Regions from separate parts of the Pantoea rwandensis genome, predicted to be linked through region 2. Evidence: predicted binding sites of a transcription regulator. Region 2 holds the regulator's gene; each other region holds the start of a gene.
The links. The regulator CRP, encoded in region 2, controls carbon source genes, mostly activating them, when cyclic AMP is high. The targets are predictions, from matches to a motif close to ATGTGANNNNNNTCACAT.
Positions count from the first base shown of each region.

Region 1: the regulator CRP is predicted to act here: its motif matches at 1,170-1,187, upstream of LH22_RS00410 (nucleoside-specific channel-forming protein Tsx).
Region 3: the regulator CRP is predicted to act here: its motif matches at 1,612-1,629, upstream of LH22_RS13155 (arabinose ABC transporter substrate-binding protein).
Region 4: the regulator CRP is predicted to act here: its motif matches at 2,373-2,390, upstream of LH22_RS04715 (glycine dehydrogenase).

Region 1 is NZ_CP009454.1:83,449-88,362, forward strand. It holds gene LH22_RS00400 (sensor histidine kinase) at 1-711, shown strand, start outside; gene LH22_RS00405 (hypothetical protein) at 754-1,005, opposite strand; gene LH22_RS00410 (nucleoside-specific channel-forming protein Tsx) at 1,389-2,255, shown strand; gene yjdN (VOC family metalloprotein YjdN) at 2,370-2,801, opposite strand; gene LH22_RS00420 (LysR family transcriptional regulator) at 2,880-3,782, opposite strand; gene LH22_RS00425 (amidohydrolase) at 3,897-4,914, shown strand, end outside.
Region 2 is NZ_CP009454.1:872,564-877,477, reverse strand. It holds gene LH22_RS03900 (YheU family protein) at 1-43, shown strand, start outside; gene LH22_RS03895 (phosphoribulokinase) at 105-974, shown strand; gene LH22_RS03890 (OsmC family protein) at 1,018-1,422, opposite strand; gene crp (cAMP-activated global transcriptional regulator CRP) at 1,726-2,358, shown strand; gene LH22_RS03880 (YccS/YhfK family putative transporter) at 2,417-4,492, shown strand; gene argD (bifunctional acetylornithine/succinyldiaminopimelate transaminase) at 4,493-4,914, opposite strand, start outside.
Region 3 is NZ_CP009454.1:2,885,935-2,890,848, forward strand. It holds gene araG (L-arabinose ABC transporter ATP-binding protein AraG) at 1-240, opposite strand, end outside; gene LH22_RS13155 (arabinose ABC transporter substrate-binding protein) at 386-1,369, opposite strand; gene LH22_RS13160 (ribulokinase) at 1,736-3,421, shown strand; gene araA (L-arabinose isomerase) at 3,433-4,914, shown strand, end outside.
Region 4 is NZ_CP009454.1:1,020,917-1,025,830, forward strand. It holds gene yjgA (ribosome biogenesis factor YjgA) at 1-247, opposite strand, end outside; gene pmbA (metalloprotease PmbA) at 365-1,705, shown strand; gene cybC (cytochrome b562) at 1,901-2,287, shown strand; gene LH22_RS04715 (glycine dehydrogenase) at 2,542-2,880, shown strand; gene LH22_RS04720 (SFCGS family glycine-rich protein) at 2,898-3,254, shown strand; gene LH22_RS04725 (DUF4312 family protein) at 3,257-3,556, shown strand; gene LH22_RS04730 (DUF4311 domain-containing protein) at 3,582-4,358, shown strand; gene LH22_RS04735 (DUF4310 family protein) at 4,371-4,914, shown strand, end outside.

The DNA.
Region 1 (4,914 bases), 790 kb from region 2:
GCCTACAACTCATTGCTGGATAAACTGCGTGCGGCATGGTCATCACAGCGCCAGTTCCTTGAAGATGCCGCCCATGAACTGCGCACACCGGTCACCGCGGTCACCTTACAGCTGGAAAATCTGCGTCAGCACATTCAGCCGGGTGAAGCCAGCCGTCAGTTTGATCAGCTGGAATCGGGCGTCACGCGAACGCGCCATCTGGTGACGCAGTTGCTGAATATCTCGCGCCAGGAAGATCAGTCGGTGGTGGCCACGGTGGAAACCATCCAGCTCGATGATCTGCTGAAAGAGAGCATTGAGCAGTTGATGGTCGTCGCCGATAAACGCGGTATTGATATCGGATTTAATGGCACCACGCACTATCGCCTGCAGGCCAGCCGTTCCGATTTGCGTAGCCTGTTTGATAACCTGATCGGCAACGCGATGTTGCACACCCCGGAAGGCAGCCTGGTGGATGTGCTGCTGCATCGCGTGGGTAATCACACGGTGGTGGATATCGTTGATAACGGGCCGGGCATGCCGGAATCCTTTATCGAACGCGCCTTTGATCGCTTCACTCGTTCGCCAGATGTGCAGGCGCAAGGCAGCGGTTTAGGCTTGTCGATTGTGCGCAGCGTGGCGCAGAAGCATCAGATGCAGGTCGCGCTGTCTAACTGCCATAACGCCCAGGGGCAGATTTCCGGCCTGCAGGTACGCGTTACCTTGCCATGACCAACGTGTCGCTACCGCCTTGAATATCAGGCGCGGTAGCGGCTATTGAGCATTGAGCATTGGGCTTTGAGCTTTGGGCTTTGGGCTTTGGGCTTTGGACTTTGGGCCTTGAGCCTTGAGCTTTGAGCCTTGAGCCTTGAGCCTTGAGCCTTGAGCCTTGAGCCTTGAGCCTTGAGCCTTGAGCCTTGAGCCTTGAGCCTTGAGCCTTGAGCCTTGAGCCTTGAGCCTTGAGCCTTGAGCCTTGAGCCTTGAGCCTTGAGCCTTGAGCCTTGAGCCTTGGGTCATTTTCCACATCCTAAAACTCCCTCGGCACGCGATAAATCACACATTTTTCCACTATTAAATCCCAAAAACACACGATGTATCGTGCCGCCCTATCCTCTATCCGCATCTGACCTCTTTGCCACCGTACGCGACAACGTAAACGGTTGCGGGGTTCCGTTCGCCACACAGCATTTATGTGATCATAGTCACATATTCAGTGAATCAAAATGCAACACATTTTGACAAACGTGATCAAAATCTATTTCCTATCGCTCTGTTACAGGCACATTACGCACATTTGAAAATTCGGCGATTCAGACCGGATAAAAACAACACACGGCCCATCCCCTGGGATCGATTTCACTCGATTGCGGCGCAACCGCAGCAATCACTAGCATGTGGTTAATAAAATAATGAAATTTAAAGCATTGATAGCAGGGGCCTTACTGGCCAGCAGCTGGACCGGCGCGGCACAAGCGGCAGACAGCGATCCGCAGTATCTTTCAGACTGGTGGCACCAGAGCGTTAATGTGGTGGGTAGCACCCACACCCGCTTCGGACCGCAGTTCAACAATGACGTGTATCTCGAATACGAAGCCTTTGCTAAAAAAGACTGGTTCGATTTCTACGGCTATGCGGATTTGACCAACTTCTTTGGCGTGGGTAACAGCAACGCTAACGGCATTTTCGACCACGGTTCGCCGCTGTTCATGGAAATTGAGCCACGTTTCTCAATTGATAAACTGACCGGCACCAGCCTGGCATTTGGTCCGTTTAAAGAGTGGTACTTCGCGAACAACTATATCTATGACATGGGTCGCAACGCTTCACAGCGTCAGAACACCTGGTACATGGGTCTGGGTACCGACATCGATACCCATAGCGATATCGGCCTGTCTCTGAACGTTTATGCTAAATACCAGTGGCAGAACTACGGTGCAGCGAACGAAAATAGCTGGGATGGATATCGCTTCAAAGTGAAATACTTTGTGCCGATTACCGATCTGTGGGGCGGCAAGCTGAGCTACATCGGCTTCACCAATTTCGACTGGGGTTCAGACCTGCGCGATGAGACCGGTCCATCACGTACCAGCAACTCGATCGCGTCCAGCCACATTTTGTCGCTGAACTACGATCACTGGCACGTTTCTACCGTGGCACGTTATTTCCACAATGGCGGCCAGTGGGCAGATGGACAGGAGCTGAACTTCGGCAACGGTCCGTTTGAAGTGAAATCGACGGGCTGGGGTTACTACCTGGTCGTGGGTTACAACTTCTAATACGCTGATGCTATAGCGGCGCAATTTTCGCGTGTTTCTGAAGCCTTAATATCGCTTCAGAAATGCATTAAATTGCGCCGCAACGTTGCTGACGGGCTGTAAAAAACCGGGCCGTCAAATTTGCGGTTTATAAGCATTCACCATCCAGGGCACCCCGAATTTATCGGTAAACATGCCAAAACCGTGCGCCCAAAACGTCGGTTCCCACTTTTTCGTCACTTCCCCACCCGCTGACAACGCGTCAAACCAGCGTTTACCCTGCGCTTCATCTGGCGTGGATAGGCTCACGGAAAATCCGGCGTAGTCTGTTTGTTGTGCACCATCGCTCATCATCAATTCACCCTGTCCGATACGCAAATGGGCATGCATGATTTGTTCTGGCGAGAAGGTCGCGCCAGAGGGGCAGCCTTCATCCTCAACAGGGGTTTCATCCGGCATGTCACCGAAGGTCATTTTAAACAGCAATTCGCCGTCAGTGGCCGCGAGATAAAAGGCAATCGCCTCTTCACAGCGGCCGTTGTAAAACACATAAGGTGTAATTTGCATGGTCAGTTCTCCACAATTGGAACGTCCAGTGCAAGTGTAGTGGGCAATAAGTAATCAGCTGCGAGCCAGGCCGCACTCTTACCTTTGTTGACAATAGCGGCGGAACAGTTGAGCCATGTATGCACTCATTGGCGTCAGCGCGGTGTCTTTCCGCTGGATCAAATAGAAAGTCGCTTTCGGCAGCGGATCGTCAAGATCGAGGGCAATGAGCTGGCCACCGTGCGTCGGATCTTCGATGACATCACGCGAGATAATGCTGACAAAGTCACTTTTCGCGACCAGGCTGGTGCAGGCCATAAAGGTTTCGCAGGTCACTACGATCTTTGGTGCCATACCGCGTTCGCCAAAAAGATCGTGCAGCAAGCGGTAATAACTCCCTTGCGGCGTCGGCATGGTCCAGTCGCAGTGCTGTAATTCCGCTAACGAGCGGGCGTGCGCCATCGGGTGCCCTTTGCGCATCACCACCTGATAGTCGCGCTGCATCAGTCTTTCAAAGATCAGCTCCTGATCAAGGTGATGCTGATCGTAAGTATTAATGGTGAAATCCAGCGCGCCCTGCCGCAATTCATGCACCATCGACACCAGTTGCCCCTCAACAATGCGCACCTTCACCAGCGGATATTCACGATGAAACTGAGTGATCACCTGCGGCATGATGGTACGCGCAATGCTGCCGCCCACGCCGATATTCACTCTTCCACCCGCCAATCCCAATCGCTGCTGAATATCTTCCTGCGCCACACGTAGCTCTTCCAGCACCAGACTGGCGTGGCGGAAAAAGTTATCACCGATATCCGTCAGCGTGACGCCCTGCTGACGACGTTCGAACAAGCGCGCACCGAGTGCCAATTCCAGTTCCTGAATCGCTTTGGTCAGCGCAGGCTGTGAAAGTCCCGATAAGCGGCTGGCAGCACGAATACTGCCCTGGCGGGCCACATCGACAAAGGCGCGCAGCTGATGAAGTTTAAGGTTGGCAGGCATAATTTTTGTGATAACCGTTGTTTATCAGTGACAAGATATTCGCATCTTATGCGCACCAATACCATTGTGTAGATTCGGGATAATGCATAAAAAACCAACACAAAGGATATGCCGATGAAAACCCTCTCCGACCTCGTCAACGCGCGGATTCCACAGATGCAAAGCTGGCGTCGCGATCTGCACCATTTTGCCGAATCGGGCTGGCTGGAGTTCCGTACCGCAACGATAGTGGCAGAAGAGCTGCATCGTCTTGGTTATCAGCTTAAGCTGGGCCGTGAAGTGATCGATGCCGATGCGCGCATGGGACTGCCTTCTGATGAAGTGCTGGCGCAGCAGGAAGATCGTGCACTGGAGCAAGGCGCCCTGCCACAGTGGATTTCACACTTCTCGGGCGGTTTCTGCGGCGTGGTCGCCACGCTGGAGACCGGCCGTCCCGGCCCGGTGATGGGTTTTCGTGTCGATATGGATGCGCTGGACCAGAACGAAAGCCGCGATGCTGACCACATCCCCACTCGCGAAGGTTTTGCCTCCTGCAATTCCGGCATGATGCACGCCTGCGGCCACGACGGCCATACCACTATCGGCCTGGCGCTGGCGGGCGTGTTGATGGAGATGAAAGATCAGCTCAGCGGCACGATTAAAATTATCTTTCAGCCAGCGGAAGAAGGTGTGCGCGGTGCAAAAGCCATGGTCGCTGCGGGCGTGGTGGATGATGTGGATCTGTTTACCGCTATCCATCTCGGCACAGGCGTGCCCGCAGGCGAAATCGTTTGCGGCAGCGATAGCTTCCTGGCCACCACCAAACTGGATGTCAATTTCACCGGCGTAGGTGCCCATGCGGGCGGTAAACCAGAAGAGGGTCGTAACGCCTTGCTGGCCGCCGCGCAAGCCACACTGGCGTTACACAACCTGCCACAACACAGCGGCGGTGTAGCACGCGTCAACGTGGGTGTGTTGCAGGCGGGATCCGGACGCAACGTGGTACCCGATTATGCCCTGATGAAAGTGGAGACCCGTGGCGTCAGCAATCAGGTCAATGACGACATCTATCAGCAGGCCCTGCGCGTGATTTCCGGTGCGGCAGCGATGTATGGCGTTGAGTACGACATCAAACTGATGGGCGGCGCGCGCA
Region 2 (4,914 bases):
TGAATCCGTCAACATTATGCCGAAAGGCGAGTTTCGCGGTTAATGCACCGCACAGTAATTCGTGGTAACAATGCTCATCGCCCGACTTCACAGGGAGTTCTGTTATGTCAGCCAGGCATCCAATCATTGCCGTGACCGGTTCCAGCGGTGCCGGTACCACCACCACCAGCCTCGCCTTCCGTAAGATTTTCCAGCAGCTGGATCTGCATGCTGCGGAATTGGAAGGTGACAGTTTTCACCGATATACCCGTCCAGAAATGGATATGGCGATCCGTAAGGCACGCGATCTGGGCCGCCATATCAGTTACTTCGGCCCGGAAGCCAATGACTTCGGGCTGCTGGAACAGACGTTTAAGCATTACGGAAAAACCGGGTTGGGTGAGTCGCGCAAATATCTGCACACCTACGACGAAGCGGTGCCGTGGAATCAGGTGCCGGGCACCTTTACGCCCTGGCAGCCGCTGCCGGAAAACACTGACGTGCTGTTCTATGAAGGATTACACGGTGGCGTGGTAACACAGCAGCACAACGTCGCCGAGCATGTCGATTTGCTGGTCGGCGTGGTGCCGATTGTCAATCTGGAGTGGATTCAAAAGCTGGTGCGCGACACCAGTGAGCGCGGCCATTCCCGTGAAGCGGTGATGGATTCAGTGGTGCGTTCGATGGAGGATTATATCAACTTCATCACGCCGCAGTTCTCGCGCACCCACATCAACTTCCAGCGTGTGCCAACGGTGGATACGTCAAACCCCTTTGCCGCACGTGAAATTCCGTCACTCGATGAAAGTTTTGTGGTAATTCACTTCCGTGGGCTGGAAGGCATTGCTTACCCTTACCTGCTGGCGATGATCCAGGGCTCGTTCATTTCACATATGAACACGCTAGTGGTGCCGGGCGGCAAAATGGGGCTGGCAATGGAGTTAATCATGACGCCACTGGTGCAGCGGCTGATTGAAGGTAAACGGATTGAATAATCCAGAAATTCTGTAGCGGCGGCCGTTTGGCCGCCCGCTTATGTTATCGCTCAATCACTTCGTAACTGTGCGTCATTTTCACACTATTGCCGAGCATGATCGCCACCGAGCAATACTTCTCCGCCGACAGATCGACAGCCCGCGCCACTGCTTTATCGCTTAGCGCGGTGCCGCTAACGATAAAATGCAGGTTGATGTGCGTAAAAATACGTGGCGCTTCTTCACGGCGCTCGGAGGTGAGTTTCACCTCGCAGTCAGCCACATCATTTCGGCCTTTCTGCAGGATCGATACCACGTCAATCGCGCTACAGCCGCCTGCTGCCATCAAAACCATCTCCATCGGGCTTGGCGCTTTGTCACCCGAGTTACCGTCCATTAATACCTGATGGCCAGATGAGGATTCTCCGAGAAAGGTCAGCCCTTCCACCCATTTCACTCGTGCCTGCATTATTCTTTCTCCTGAAGTGGCGGTTTTGCCGCCAGAGTACGCTTTCACTTGATAAACAGCAATCCAGACTCTTCCGCCTGTTGCTGAAGCGAGACAACAGAAGACAGCTTGCAAAAGCTGTGCTACAAACAGTGCTGAAAATATTTTCGTCATCACAGACGAAGGCGGGAAGAATCAAAAGCGTAGCTTAAGAATCACCCGGAAATAATTTTCCTTTACTGGAAGCGCTCTACGATTACACCGCCTGACAGGGAAAACTGCCCCCTGTATTTTGGGCACGATTACAACAGAGGATAATAGCGAATGGTTCTCGGCAAACCGCAAACAGACCCTACACTCGAATGGTTCCTGTCCCATTGCCATATTCACAAATATCCGTCCAAAAGCACGCTCATCCATCAGGGTGAGAAAGCGGAAACGCTGTACTACATCGTGAAAGGTTCCGTTGCGGTTCTGATCAAAGATGAAGAAGGCAAAGAGATGATCCTCTCCTACCTCAATCAGGGAGACTTCATCGGCGAACTCGGCCTGTTTGAAGAAGGCCAGGAACGTAGTGCCTGGGTACGTGCTAAGACTGCCTGCGAAGTGGCTGAAATTTCTTACAAAAAATTCCGTCAGCTGATTCAGGTAAACCCGGATATTTTAATGCGACTTTCGTCGCAGATGGCGCGTCGTCTGCAAGTCACCTCCGAGAAAGTGGGCAACCTTGCCTTCCTCGATGTGACGGGCCGTATCGCGCAAACACTGCTTAATCTGGCGAAACAACCCGATGCGATGACGCACCCCGACGGGATGCAAATCAAAATAACCCGTCAGGAGATTGGTCAGATCGTGGGTTGCTCACGCGAAACCGTGGGTCGTATCCTGAAAATGCTGGAAGATCAGAACCTGATCTCCGCACACGGTAAAACCATCGTCGTCTACGGCACCCGCTAATTTCTTATCACCCACGGCGTGATGGCAACATCGCGCCGTTTTTGTTTGCGATGAGCTGATGTGGCGCCGAATCATCTATCATCCTGAGGTCAACTACGCACTGCGGCAAACGCTGGTGCTGTGCCTGCCTGTGGCACTAGGCTGGCTGTTTGGCGATCTGCAAAAAGGCCTGCTGTTCTCATTAGTTCCTGCCTGCTGCAACATGGCGGGTCTCGATACACCACATAAGCGCTTCTTTAAACGCCTGATTGTGGGCGGCTCACTGTTTGCTACCGCCAGTTTCCTGATCCAATTTCTTACCAGTGACGCCATTCCGTTACCGCTGATCCTGTTTGTGCTGCCGCTGTTGATTGGCGTGACCGGCGAAATCAGCCCGCTGCACGGCCGCTTACTGCCCGCTACGCTCATTGCTGCCATCTTCAGCCTCAGCCTGGTGGGCCGCATGCCCATGTGGGTGCCGCCTCTGCTGTATATTGGTGGCACGCTGTGGTACGGCCTGTTTAACTGGTTCTGGTTCTGGCTGTGGAAAGAGCAGCCAATGCGCGAAACCCTCAGCCTGCTGTATCGGGAACTGGCGGATTATTGCGATGCCAAATACACCCTATTGACGCAGCTTACCGATCCCGAGAAAGCGCTGCCGCCGTTGCTGGCGCGTCAGCAAAAAGCCGTTGACCTGATCACCACCTGCTATCAGCAGATGCACATGCTCTCTGCCAGCCGCGATAACAGCCACAAGCGCCTGACGCGGGCTTTCCAGGTGGCGCTTGATTTGCAGGAGCACATCTCGGTGAGCCTGCACCAGCCGGAAGAAGTGCAAAAGCTGGTCGAGCAGAGTCACGCTGAAGCAGTGATCCGCTGGAATGCCAAAACCATCTCTGCGCGCCTGCGCCTGTTGGCCGATGCCATTCTCTATCATCAGTTGCCCGATCGCTTCCACATGGAGAAGCAACTGGGTGCGCTGGAAAAAATCGCGCGCCAGCATCCTGATAACCCGGTGGGCAACTTCTGCTACTACCACTTCAGCCGCATCGCCCGCGTGTTGCGCACGCAAAAGCCGTTATACACTCGAGACTTGATGGCGGATCGCCAGCGTCGCCTGCCGCTGTTCCCGGCGCTGCGCAGCTACCTATCGCTCAAGTCCGCCGCATTGCGCACCGCCGCGCGTATCTCGGTGATGCTGATGTTCGGCAGCGCGCTGGCGCTGTTCTTCAATATCCCCAAGCCTTACTGGATTCTGATGACCATCATGTTTGTCAGCCAGAATGGCTACAGCGCGACACGGGTGCGTATCCAGCACCGTGCGCTGGGCACCTTTGCCGGATTGCTGATCGCCGCAGGATCGCTACAGCTCGACGTCCCCGAATCGATCACCCTACTGTTCATGCTGGCCATCACCCTCGCCAGCTACCTGGTCACGCGCAAGTATTACGGCTGGTCGATGATTGGCTTCACCGTGACGGCGGTGTATTCACTTCAGCTGTTGTCGCTGAACGGGGCGCAGTTTCTGCTGCCGCGCATGATGGATACCCTGATGGGCTGCCTGATCGCCTTTGCCGGTATGATCTGGCTGTGGCCACAGTGGCAGAGCGGATTACTGCGCAGCAACGCGCATGATGCGCTGGAGGCTTATCAGGAAGCCTTGCGGATGTTGCTGGGGCCGGAGCAGTCTCCTGAAAAGCTGGCGTATCAGCGCATGAAGGTCAATCAGGCGCACAATGCGCTCTTCAACTCACTGAATCAGGCCTCAAGCGAACCGGGCTTCAACGCGCAGTACCTGAAAGATATGCGCATGTGGGTGACCCACAGCCAGTTCATTGTGGAACACATCAACGCGATGACGATCCTGGCGCGTGAGCACACCATGCTGACGCCGAAGCTGGCGGAACGCTATCTGCAATCCTGTGAAATTGCGCTGCAGCGCTGTCAGCAGCGGCTGGCGTATGATGGGCCAGGCAATGACAGCAATATTCTGGAAGCGCCGGAGAATATGAATGAAGGGCCGGTAACGATTGTCGAGCAGCATGTGAAGCGCATCCTGCAACACCTGAATGTGATGCACACCATCTCTTCACTGGCGTGGAGCCAGCGACCGCATCACGGCCGCTGGCTGAAAGTGTTACGTCCGAAGGGCTGATTACGCCGCCAGCACTTTCTCAATCGCTTTGGCGAAACGCGCCATGCCTTCTTCGATGTCAGTCGGCTCGATCACCAGTGACGGCACAAAACGCATCACATCAGTGCCCGCGGTCAGAACCATCACCCCTTCTGCTGCTGAGGCATTGAGGATATCGCGCGCTTTACTGGCGTGTTGTGGCTTCAGCGCTGCGCCAATCAGTAAACCTTTGCCGCGAATCTCACTGAACAGATCGTATTTGCTGTCGATCGCCTGCAGTGCATCCACGAACTGCTGACGACGGGCCTCTACGCCACCCAGCACTTCTGGGGTGTTGATGATATCCAGCGCGGTTTCAGCAATCGCACAGGCCAGCGGGTTGCCGCCATAGGTGGTGCCGTGCACGCCCGGAGCCATCACCGACGCGATTTCATTGGTGGTTA
Region 3 (4,914 bases), 2.0 Mb from region 2:
CAGCGCATCCACGGTGTTGTTGAAGCTTTTCACTTCGCCTTTGATGCAAATCTCACCTTCAGTCGGCTGATAACTGCCGCTGAGAATCTTTAACAGCGTGGACTTTCCCGCGCCGTTTTCGCCCATCAGCGCATGCACTTCCCCGGCGCGGCACTGGAATGAGATATCCTGCAGCGCTTTTACGCCCGGAAAGGTTTTACTGATGCCATGAAAGGACAGAAAGGCTTGATCAGTTTCCATGGAAACTCCTCTTCGCCCCCATCTTTCGCGCTATTGCCGCGTTGGCTGCGCACATTTGTCCCAGCGACGAGCGACACGGGAGCAAACGCGGTGGCCAACCTGCTACAACACCTGGGATGGAGGCTGCGTTTATCAATCAGGCGACTTACATCAGCCCTTTCTTCGCCAACTCAGTTTTGAAGTTGTCGCGGGTAATCAGCACCACATCGGTGACTTCGGTGAACTTCGCGGGCTCTTCGCCTTTGGTCACCCAGTTGTAGAGCATCTGACTGCTCTTATAACCGTGCACATCCGGGCTTGGCAGCAGTGAGCCATAGAAGCCGGTTGGCGCCCCTTTGGAGAGTTCGCTCACCGCATCTACGCCGTTAATGCCAATGCCGATCACGTCTGGCGCTTTAAAGCCCTGGCCTTCAGTCGCGCGTACGCCACCCAGCACGGTGTTGTCATTCATGCCGACAATCAGCCAGTGTTTCACCTCGGGATGCTGCACCAGCAGCGAGTTACCGGCATCAAACGCACCGGGAATGTCGTTGGATTTGGTGGGTACCTGATAGATCTGCTTCTCCGGGAATCCGGCTGCTTTCAGCGCTTCCATCGAACCGCCGGTGCGGCGGCGCGCGGTGTCCAACTCATTGGCGGTAATCGCCATCACGCCGGTCTCTTTCGCATCCCAGCCGCGCTTCTGCATCTCTTTATAGAGTTCCTGGCCCTGGCGCTCACCGATTTTGGTCGCCGCCATCATCACCAACGGCACCGTGTCCATTGGCTTGCCTTTGGCGGTGACGAACTGATCGTCAACCGCAATCACTTTCAGGCCATAACTGCGCGCCTTCGCCACGATGGCTGAACCCAGTTTCGGGTCCGGTGTGCAGATCACGAAGCCTTTGGCACCGCTCGCCGCCAGGCTGTCGATGGCATTGAGGGTTTTCTCGCCGTCAGGCACCGCGATTTTGATGACGTCGAAACCGAGATCTTTGCCGGCTTTATCGGCGAACTTCCATTCCGTCTGGAACCAGGGTTCCTCCGGTTGTTTGACGAGGAAACCGAGTTTCATGGTTTCGGCGATAGCGGATTGTGACATAACCGCGGCGAGACCTACCGCCGCCAGCGCTTTAGTGAATTTATGCATGATGCTCTCCGGCACAATGGTGTTTTATCGCTGTTAATAACGAATCGGTGTAAACGCTACCAATTGGATTTCACGTTTGGGTACAGCGCAAAATCAGCGCGTTAGCTCAAAGGTTGTACAAAGGCTGTGCAAACGCTGGGCTAGTTGTAGCGGTATTGGCGAATAAAAATGTAGAGCGGTATCACATCCCAAAACGATGACTAATTCCTCCATATATTCAGCGAAATTAACCAGTCATTAACTTTTGCTGCCGATCACATAACCTCGCCGATGGCAGAAAAGTGCATATTCTCAGCCAGCGATGACTAACGGCTTATGCTCCCGCATTCCAGGATTGAGCCAGATAACTCACACAGGAGAATCCCAATGGGTGCTGGCGCCATAACAATTGGGCTGGATTTTGGCAGTGACTCGGTGCGTGCCCTCGCCGTGGACTGCCGCAGTGGTCAAGAGCTGGAAACCGCGGTGGTGAACTATCCGCGTTGGGCGCAGGGGCATTTCTGTGACGCGCATGCCAACCGTTTTCGTCATCATCCACAGTACTACATTGATGCGCTGGAGCAGGCGATCGTGGCGGTGGTGCACGCGTTAACAGTGGAACAGCGGGCTGTGGTGGTGGGTATTGGCGTCGATTCAACCGGCTCAACCCCTGCCCCGATTGACCGCGATGGCAACGTGTTAGCCTTGCGTCCGGAGTTTGCGACCAATCCCAACGCCATGTTTGTGCTGTGGAAGGATCACACCGCAATTGAAGAAGCGGAAGAGATTAATCAGCTGTGCCGCAACGGTCATTTCACCGATTACACCCGCTATATCGGCGGTGTGTATTCGTCGGAGTGGTTCTGGGCCAAGATTCTGCATGTATCACGCCAGGATGCGGCGGTGCGTGATGCTGCAGTGTCTTGGGTGGAACTCTGCGATTGGGTACCGGCACTGTTAAGCGGTCGCACCGCCCCGGCGCAGTTGCGGCGTGGACGCTGTGCTGCCGGGCATAAATCGCTGTGGCATCCTGAATGGCATGGCCTACCGCCTGCGGACTTTTTCCGTGCCCTTGATCCGATGTTGGTCGAGCAGTTGGATTCCCCGCTATTTACCGACACCTTCACTGCTGATGTGCCGGTGGGTACGTTGTCTGCCGAATGGGCGCAGCGTTTGGGACTGTCTGAACAGGTGATTCTCTCCGGTGGTGCTTTTGACTGCCACATGGGCGCGGTCGGTGCAGGTGCTCAGCCTTATACGCTGGTGAAAGTGATTGGCACCTCAACCTGCGACATTTTGATTGCTGATAGTGAGAAAGTGGGCGATCGCGCAATTAAAGGCATTTGCGGCCAGGTGGATGGCAGTGTCGTGCCGGGTGCCATCGGCTGCGAAGCCGGTCAGTCCGCGTTTGGCGATATTTACGCCTGGTTCAGTCGTTTGCTGGGCTGGCCGCTGCAGCAGGCGGTGGCGCGCCATCCTGAGTTGCAACCGCAACTCGCCGAAATGCAGCAGGATTTGATCCGCTCCCTTACCGAAGCCTGGGCTACCGATCCACAGCTCGATCATCTGCCCGTGGTGCTGGATTGGTTCAACGGGCGTCGTACGCCGGATGCCAATCAGCGCCTGAAAGGCGTGATCACCGATTTGAATCTCGGCACTGACGCGCCTGCATTGTTTGGTGGTCTGGTGGCCGCCACGGCGTTTGGTGCCCGCGCCATTATGGAGTGCTTCGAGAAACAACAGATTCCGGTGGAGAGCATTCTGACGCTTGGCGGCATCGCACGTAAGTCTCCCGCCATTATGCAGGCATGCTGCGACGTAATGAACCGCCCGCTGGATATCGTGGCTTCTGACGAATGCTGCGCGCTTGGCGCCGCCATTTTTGCCGCCGTCGCCGCGAAGGTGTATGCCGACGTCCCTGCCGCACAGCAGGTGATGGCGAGTCCGATCGCCGTGACCTTGCAGCCTAACAGCCTGCGCGTAGCGGGCTATCAACAGCTTTATCAACGCTATCAGAACTGGTGCCAGGCCGCTGAACCTCAGTATGCCGCCCGCGCCACATCCGCTAAGTAAAGGAGCGAGAAATGGAACAGAACGTTTGGTTTGTGATTGGGACTCAGCATCTCTACGGAGCGGAAACCTTGCGCCAGGTCGAACATCACGCGCGCCAGGTGATGGACGGTTTGAACCAGGCGGGCACGCTGCCGGTGCCGCTGGTGTTGAAGCCACTGGTGAAATCACCGGATGAAGCGCTGGCGCTGTGCCGCGAAGCCAATCACGACAGCAATTGTGTGGGGATCATTACCTGGCTGCATACCTTTTCACCGGCCAAGATGTGGATTGGTGGGCTGAGTATCCTGAATAAGCCATTGCTGCAATTCCATACTCAGTTCAACGCAGAAATTCCGTGGGACAGTATGGATATGGACTTTATGAACCTGAACCAGACCGCTCATGGCGGCCGTGAGTTCGGCTTTATTGGCGCACGTATGGGCCTGCAGCACAGCGTGGTGACTGGCCACTGGCAGGATAAGACCAGCCAGCAGCGCATCGGACGCTGGATCAATGCAGCATTAGCAAAGCAGGCCAGCCAGCAGCTGAAAGTGGCGCGCTTTGGCGACAATATGCGTGAAGTGGCGGTGACCGAAGGCGATAAGGTGGCGGCGCAAATTCAATTTGGTTATTCGGTTAACGGTTGGGGCGTGGGTGATCTCGTTGAGGTGGTGAACAGCGTCAGTGATGGCGATGTGCATGCGCTGATCGATGAATACGAGAGCCAGTATCTGTTTAGCGAGGCTGCCGCCGTGAATGGCGAGAAGCGTCAGAATGTGCTGGATGCGGCGCGCATTGAACTGGGTTTGAAGCGTTTCCTCGATGATGAGGGCTGCAAAGCCTTTACCACTAATTTCCAGACTCTGCACGGCATGACGCAGTTGCCGGGCCTGGCCGTTCAACGTTTGATGGGCCAGGGTTATGGTTTCGCCGGTGAGGGGGACTGGAAGACAGCCGCGCTGCTGCATATTTTGAAGGTGCAAGCCGGGAATCGTGCAGGCGGTACTTCATTTATGGAGGATTACACGTATCACTTTTCACCGGGCAACGATTTGGTGTTGGGTTCACATATGCTGGAAGTGTGCCCTTCGATTGCCAAAGAGGCGAAGCCGTTGATTGATGTGCAGTTCCTCGGCATTGGTGGCAAAGCCGATCCGGCGCGCATGATTTTCTCCACGCCGGCTGGGCGCGCGGTGAATGCCAGTGTGATTGATATGGGTGATCGTTTCCGTTTGCTGGTGAATGTAGTGGATGCGATTGAGCAGCCGAAACCGCTGCCGAAGTTGCCGGTCGCGCGTGCTTTGTGGCGTGCACAGCCCTCACTGGCTACCGCTTCCGAAGCCTGGATTCTGGCCGGTGGCGCGCACCATACGGTGTTTAGTCAGGCACTGGATTTGGATGATATGTATTTGTACGGTGAGCTAAACGGCATTGAAGTGCTGGTGATCGATGAGGATACGCGCTTACCGGCGTTCAAGGATGCGTTGCGCTGGAATGAGGCGTATTACCGTTTA
Region 4 (4,914 bases), 150 kb from region 2:
ACTGGCGGCGACGGCCTTCCTTTTTAATACGCTGTGCCAGCTCAATAGCGGCACGCAGATCATCGTCGAGTGGAATTTTGTCGAGGGAGTTTTTCCCCAGATCCACTAACTCGGCGCCCAGGCGTTTCAGCTCTTCGGCGTCGCGTTTAATTTCGCTTTTGCTGACCCAGATAATCTCTTCGTCTTCATCTTCTTCGTTTTGATTATCTGGCACATCGTCGAGCCAGTCATCGGGCTGCTTGGTCATCTCTTGGCTCCCTAAAAAAAAAGAGGCTAATCCTACCAGTTTATCGGGCGACTGCGAAATTGTTCTCTGAGTCTGATAGACTCAATAAATTCATACTTAAGATTAGACGGCAGGTCGATGAACGTATCTACTCAGGTTGCAGAACAACGTAAAGTGTTAGAACAGGCTGTCGCGCAGGCGCTGGAACTGGCGAAAGCCAGCACCGATGGAGCAGAAGTTGCGGTGACCAAAACCACCGGCATCGGCGTCAGTACCCGCTATGGCGAAGTGGAAAACGTCGAATTCAACAGCGATGGTGCGCTTGGCATCACCGTCTATCATCAGAACCGCAAAGGCAGTGCTTCTTCAACCGACCTCAGCCCGGATGCCATCAAACGCACCGTGCAGGCGGCGATCGACATTGCGCGCTACACCTCGGTTGATCCTTTTGGTGCCCCGGCCGATCCCGATCTGCTGGCATTTGAAGCGCCGGATCTCGATCTTTACCATCCGTGGGAGATCGATGCCGATCACGCTATCGAATGGGCCGCACAGGCAGAACAGGCGTCGTTGCAGGCTGACAAGCGCATTACCAATACCGAAGGCGGTAGCTTCAACAGTCACGTCGGCATCAAAGTATTCGGTAACAGCCACGGCATGTTGCAGAGCTACTGCTCCAGCCGCCATTCGCTCTCCAGCTGCGTGATTGCCGAGCAGGATGGCAACATGGAGCGTGATTACGCCTACACCATTGGCCGTTCCATTGACGATCTGCAAACTGCGGATTGGGTGGGCCAGGAGTGCGCGCGTCGCGTGCTATCCCGTTTAGCGCCGCGCAAGTTGCCGACCATGAAAGCGCCGGTGATCTTCGCGCCGGAAGTGGCGACGGGTCTATTTGGTCATCTGGTCGGCATGATCAGCGGCGGCAGCGTCTATCGCAAAGCGACCTTCCTGCTGGATTCACTCGGCAAGCAGATCCTGCCTGAGTGGCTGACGATTGAAGAGAAGCCGCACCTGCTGAAAGGGCTGGCGTCTACGCCGTTCGACAGCGAAGGCGTGCGCACCCAGGCGCGCGACATCATCAAAGATGGCGTGCTGCAAAACTGGCTGCTGACCAGCTATTCGGCACGCAAGCTTGGCCTGCAGAGCACTGGCCATGCGGGCGGTATTCACAACTGGCGCATTGCGGGCCAGGGGCATAGCTTTGAAGATATGCTGAAGCAGATGGGCCGTGGTTTAGTGGTCACCGAAATGATGGGCTCCAGCGTCAGCGCCATGACCGGTGACTATTCGCGCGGTGCCTCAGGCTTCTGGGTTGAAAACGGTGAAATCCAATATCCTGTGAGCGAGATCACAATTGCGGGCAACCTCAAGGATATGTGGCTCAATATGGTAACGCTCGGTAACGACATTGAAACGCGCAGCAATATACAATGCGGGTCGGTGCTGCTGCCGGAGATGAAAATCGCCGGACAATAAAGACATCGCTTCATGAAAGCAGCCCGCAAGGCTGCTTTTTTTTTAGCCCGACAATAAAACCCCCAAAATTATTCGCGTGACAGAAAGGCGGCAAGTGAATGAATCCTCAGGATATGACATCAGTAAGTGACTGGGGTGAGTGAGCGTAGCCAACGTGTCTGGAACCTGAAATATGACGGGAAATAAGGAATATTTATGCGTAAGCATGTGATTGCAATGTTGTCTCTCTCGCTGTTGTTCTCTTCAGCTAGCGTATTCGCTGCTGACCTGAAGAGTGATATGGATACCCTGAAAGATGGCCTGAGCGTGGTGAAGAAAACCTCTGATGCTCAGGAAATGCAAACCGCGCTCGGCAAGATGCGCCAGGCGGCGGAGGATGCTAAAAAATCCACGCCGGAAAAACTGGAAGGTCAGGCTGCCGATAGCGCCCAGATTAAGGATTATCACGCCGGTCTTGATTCTCTGATTGCGCAGATTGATGTCGTCGATCAGTTGGCGAAAGCCAACAAGCTCGACGAAGCCAAAACTGAAGCGAAGAAGTTGGAAGATATTCGTAACGCCAACCATAAGAAATTCCGCTGATAACCCGGCCAGCCCTGTGGCTGGCCTTATCTCCCCTCGCATTTCCTCCGTTTAAACGCATAGATTCCCGGCATAACCCGCATTTTTGTGACCTGTTTCGCACACTTCATGCGTAGTGCGATCTGGCGCACACACGCCCGTGGGATTTCCACTTTGAGGTGGAAAAGATGCGTCTCCACAGCCTGAAGCGGAAAGCGTAATTTCTTTTCAACGCGAATTATCTCTAATTGTCCGCAGTAAACAGGAGTAGCAAGGTGAGGAGTGAAGCTGTCCCACTGAAACAGAGCACGCCGGAAGCCATTCAGGCGCTGGCGGATAACGTGATGAAGCAAATTGCGGCGATCTACGCTGCGCACCACATCGAAGCCAACGCCGTGCAGCAGCAGATGCTGGCCTCGCATGTGCGGGCGATGGCAGCGCGTTCGCTCACGGGTGAAGCCTTGCCGGAAGTGGAAGCCGAACTGTTTGAAGACATCTCGCCAGAAACCATGGCGCTGGCACAGCAGGTGGTCGATCTGTTTGGCAATCTGCCAAAAGAAGAAGCCTGGCTGCTATCGGTGCATATCGAAGTGGCGAAATCCAACGAAGCATAAATCGAGAGGAATTGAACATGGTAACAGTCGTGATTGGTGATCGTCTGGGTAAAGGTCAGAAAGTCGCAGCAGGGATTGAGAAAGCAGGCGGCCGTGCTGTTGTGGTGCCGGGCGTTGCAGCGGACATGAAGCTGGGCGATGTGATGAAAGCGGAAAACGCTGACTTCGGCATCTCTTTCTGCGGCAGCGGCGGTGCCGGTGCCATCACTGCGCAAAACAAATATGGCTACAAAGCCAAACACGGTATGCGTTCGATTGATGAAGGCGTGACCGCCATCAACGAAGGCGCCACCGTGCTGGGCTTTGGCTTTATGGATAAAGAAGAGCTGGGTGAACGTCTGGTGCAGGCCTGGAATAAAAAACACGGCAGCTAAGCATGAAACAGCAATACGAGACGCAGGTTACGGTGCAGGGCAAAGGCGATAGCAAAGCGAAAGCCTTTTCCGATGCACTGAGCAAGGTGCAGCAGCAAGTGCTGCGCACCAGCCAAAAGATTCTGTTGCGCATTGAACCCATAGATGTGCGGGTGCTGCGCGCGCAGGAGAGCGTACGCACAGAGAAGTTCTTGTTCTTCTTTCTGGCGCGCGAACGACGGAATTACAGCGTCGAGCTGGAAATCACCGTCAGCGTCACCGTGATCGACACCGACAAGGTGGATTTCATCGCGACGAAATAAAAACGACAACAAAGGGTACAACAACATGTTTTTAATCATTTTGTTTAAGTCGTTGATCATTGGTGGATTGGTTGGCGTTGGGGTAGGAGCGGGCGCAGCGCGCATGTTCCATGCACCGACCACGCAAGGTATGGGCGCGTTTCGTACCTTGGGTGAACTCAATTCCTGTGAGGGCGATCCCGCTTCGCACTTCTCCTTTGGTCTTGGCTTCTTCTTTAACGCCTGGGCATCGTCTGTGGCTGCAGGTTCCTTCACTCAGGACGTTGATCACCGCATTCTGCCTAACTGGGGCGCAGCCGCGTTGATGGTGAAAAACCGCAACGTCGCCGAAACCCTGCATAACCCAAAACGCATGGCGATTGCCTGCGGCATCATCGGCATGATCGTGGTGGCGTTCCTCAACAGCACGGCTTCTGCGGTGCCTGCAGCGTTGCAGGTTACGGCGGTTAAAGTGCTGGTGCCGGCGGCCAACCTGCTGGTGAACACCGTGATGCCGGTGATCTTCTGGCTGGCAGCGATTGATGCCGGTAAGAAATCCGGTTTCTGGGCGACCATCTTTGGTGGTCTGGCGCAGTTGATCATGGGCAATGCCGTACCGGGTCTGGTGCTGGGTATCCTGATTGGTAAAGGCGTGGAAGAGAGCGGCTGGAACAAAGTCACCAAAGTGATGATGTTCGCGATTGTGCTGCTGTTCGCTCTGAGCGGCTTCTTCCGTGGCTTCGATATGAAGCTGCTGCAATCCTTCCAACTTGGCATTCCTGGCTGGCTGGACATGATTCACAACAGCCTGAGCGGCAAATAAGGAGCCTTGAGAATGAACGAGACCGAAAACAAAGGGTTCTGGTACGCCGACTGGTCTTTCCCGATCTTTGTTGGCCTGCTGTCCGCCGGGGTGTTTGCCGGTACGCACATGTACTACCTGTACGGCATCGGCGCATTTAACGAAGTGGCGTTTGTTTCAATGCTGCGTTCCGGCATGGAAACCGGCGTGTATGGCGCCGTGGCGGCGTTTGGTGCCAGCTTCCTGTTTGCTCGCATCATCGAAGGTTCGCTGGTCGGGATTCTGGATATCGGCGGCGCGATTCAAACCGGTGTCGGGCTGGGCGTTCCCGCTTTACTGCTGGGCGCGGGCATCGTGTTCCCGGTGGCGAACTTTGCGGCATCACTGGCAACGGGCCTGGTGGTGGGTTTAGCCATTGGCTATCTGATTATCCTGGCGCGTAAGTTCACCATCAATCAGAGCGACTCCACTTACGGTGCGGACGTGATGATGGGTGCAGGTAATGCTTCCGGCCGCTTCCTTGGGCCGTTGATTATCCTGTCTGCGATGGCGGCATCGATTCCCATCGGCCTCGGTT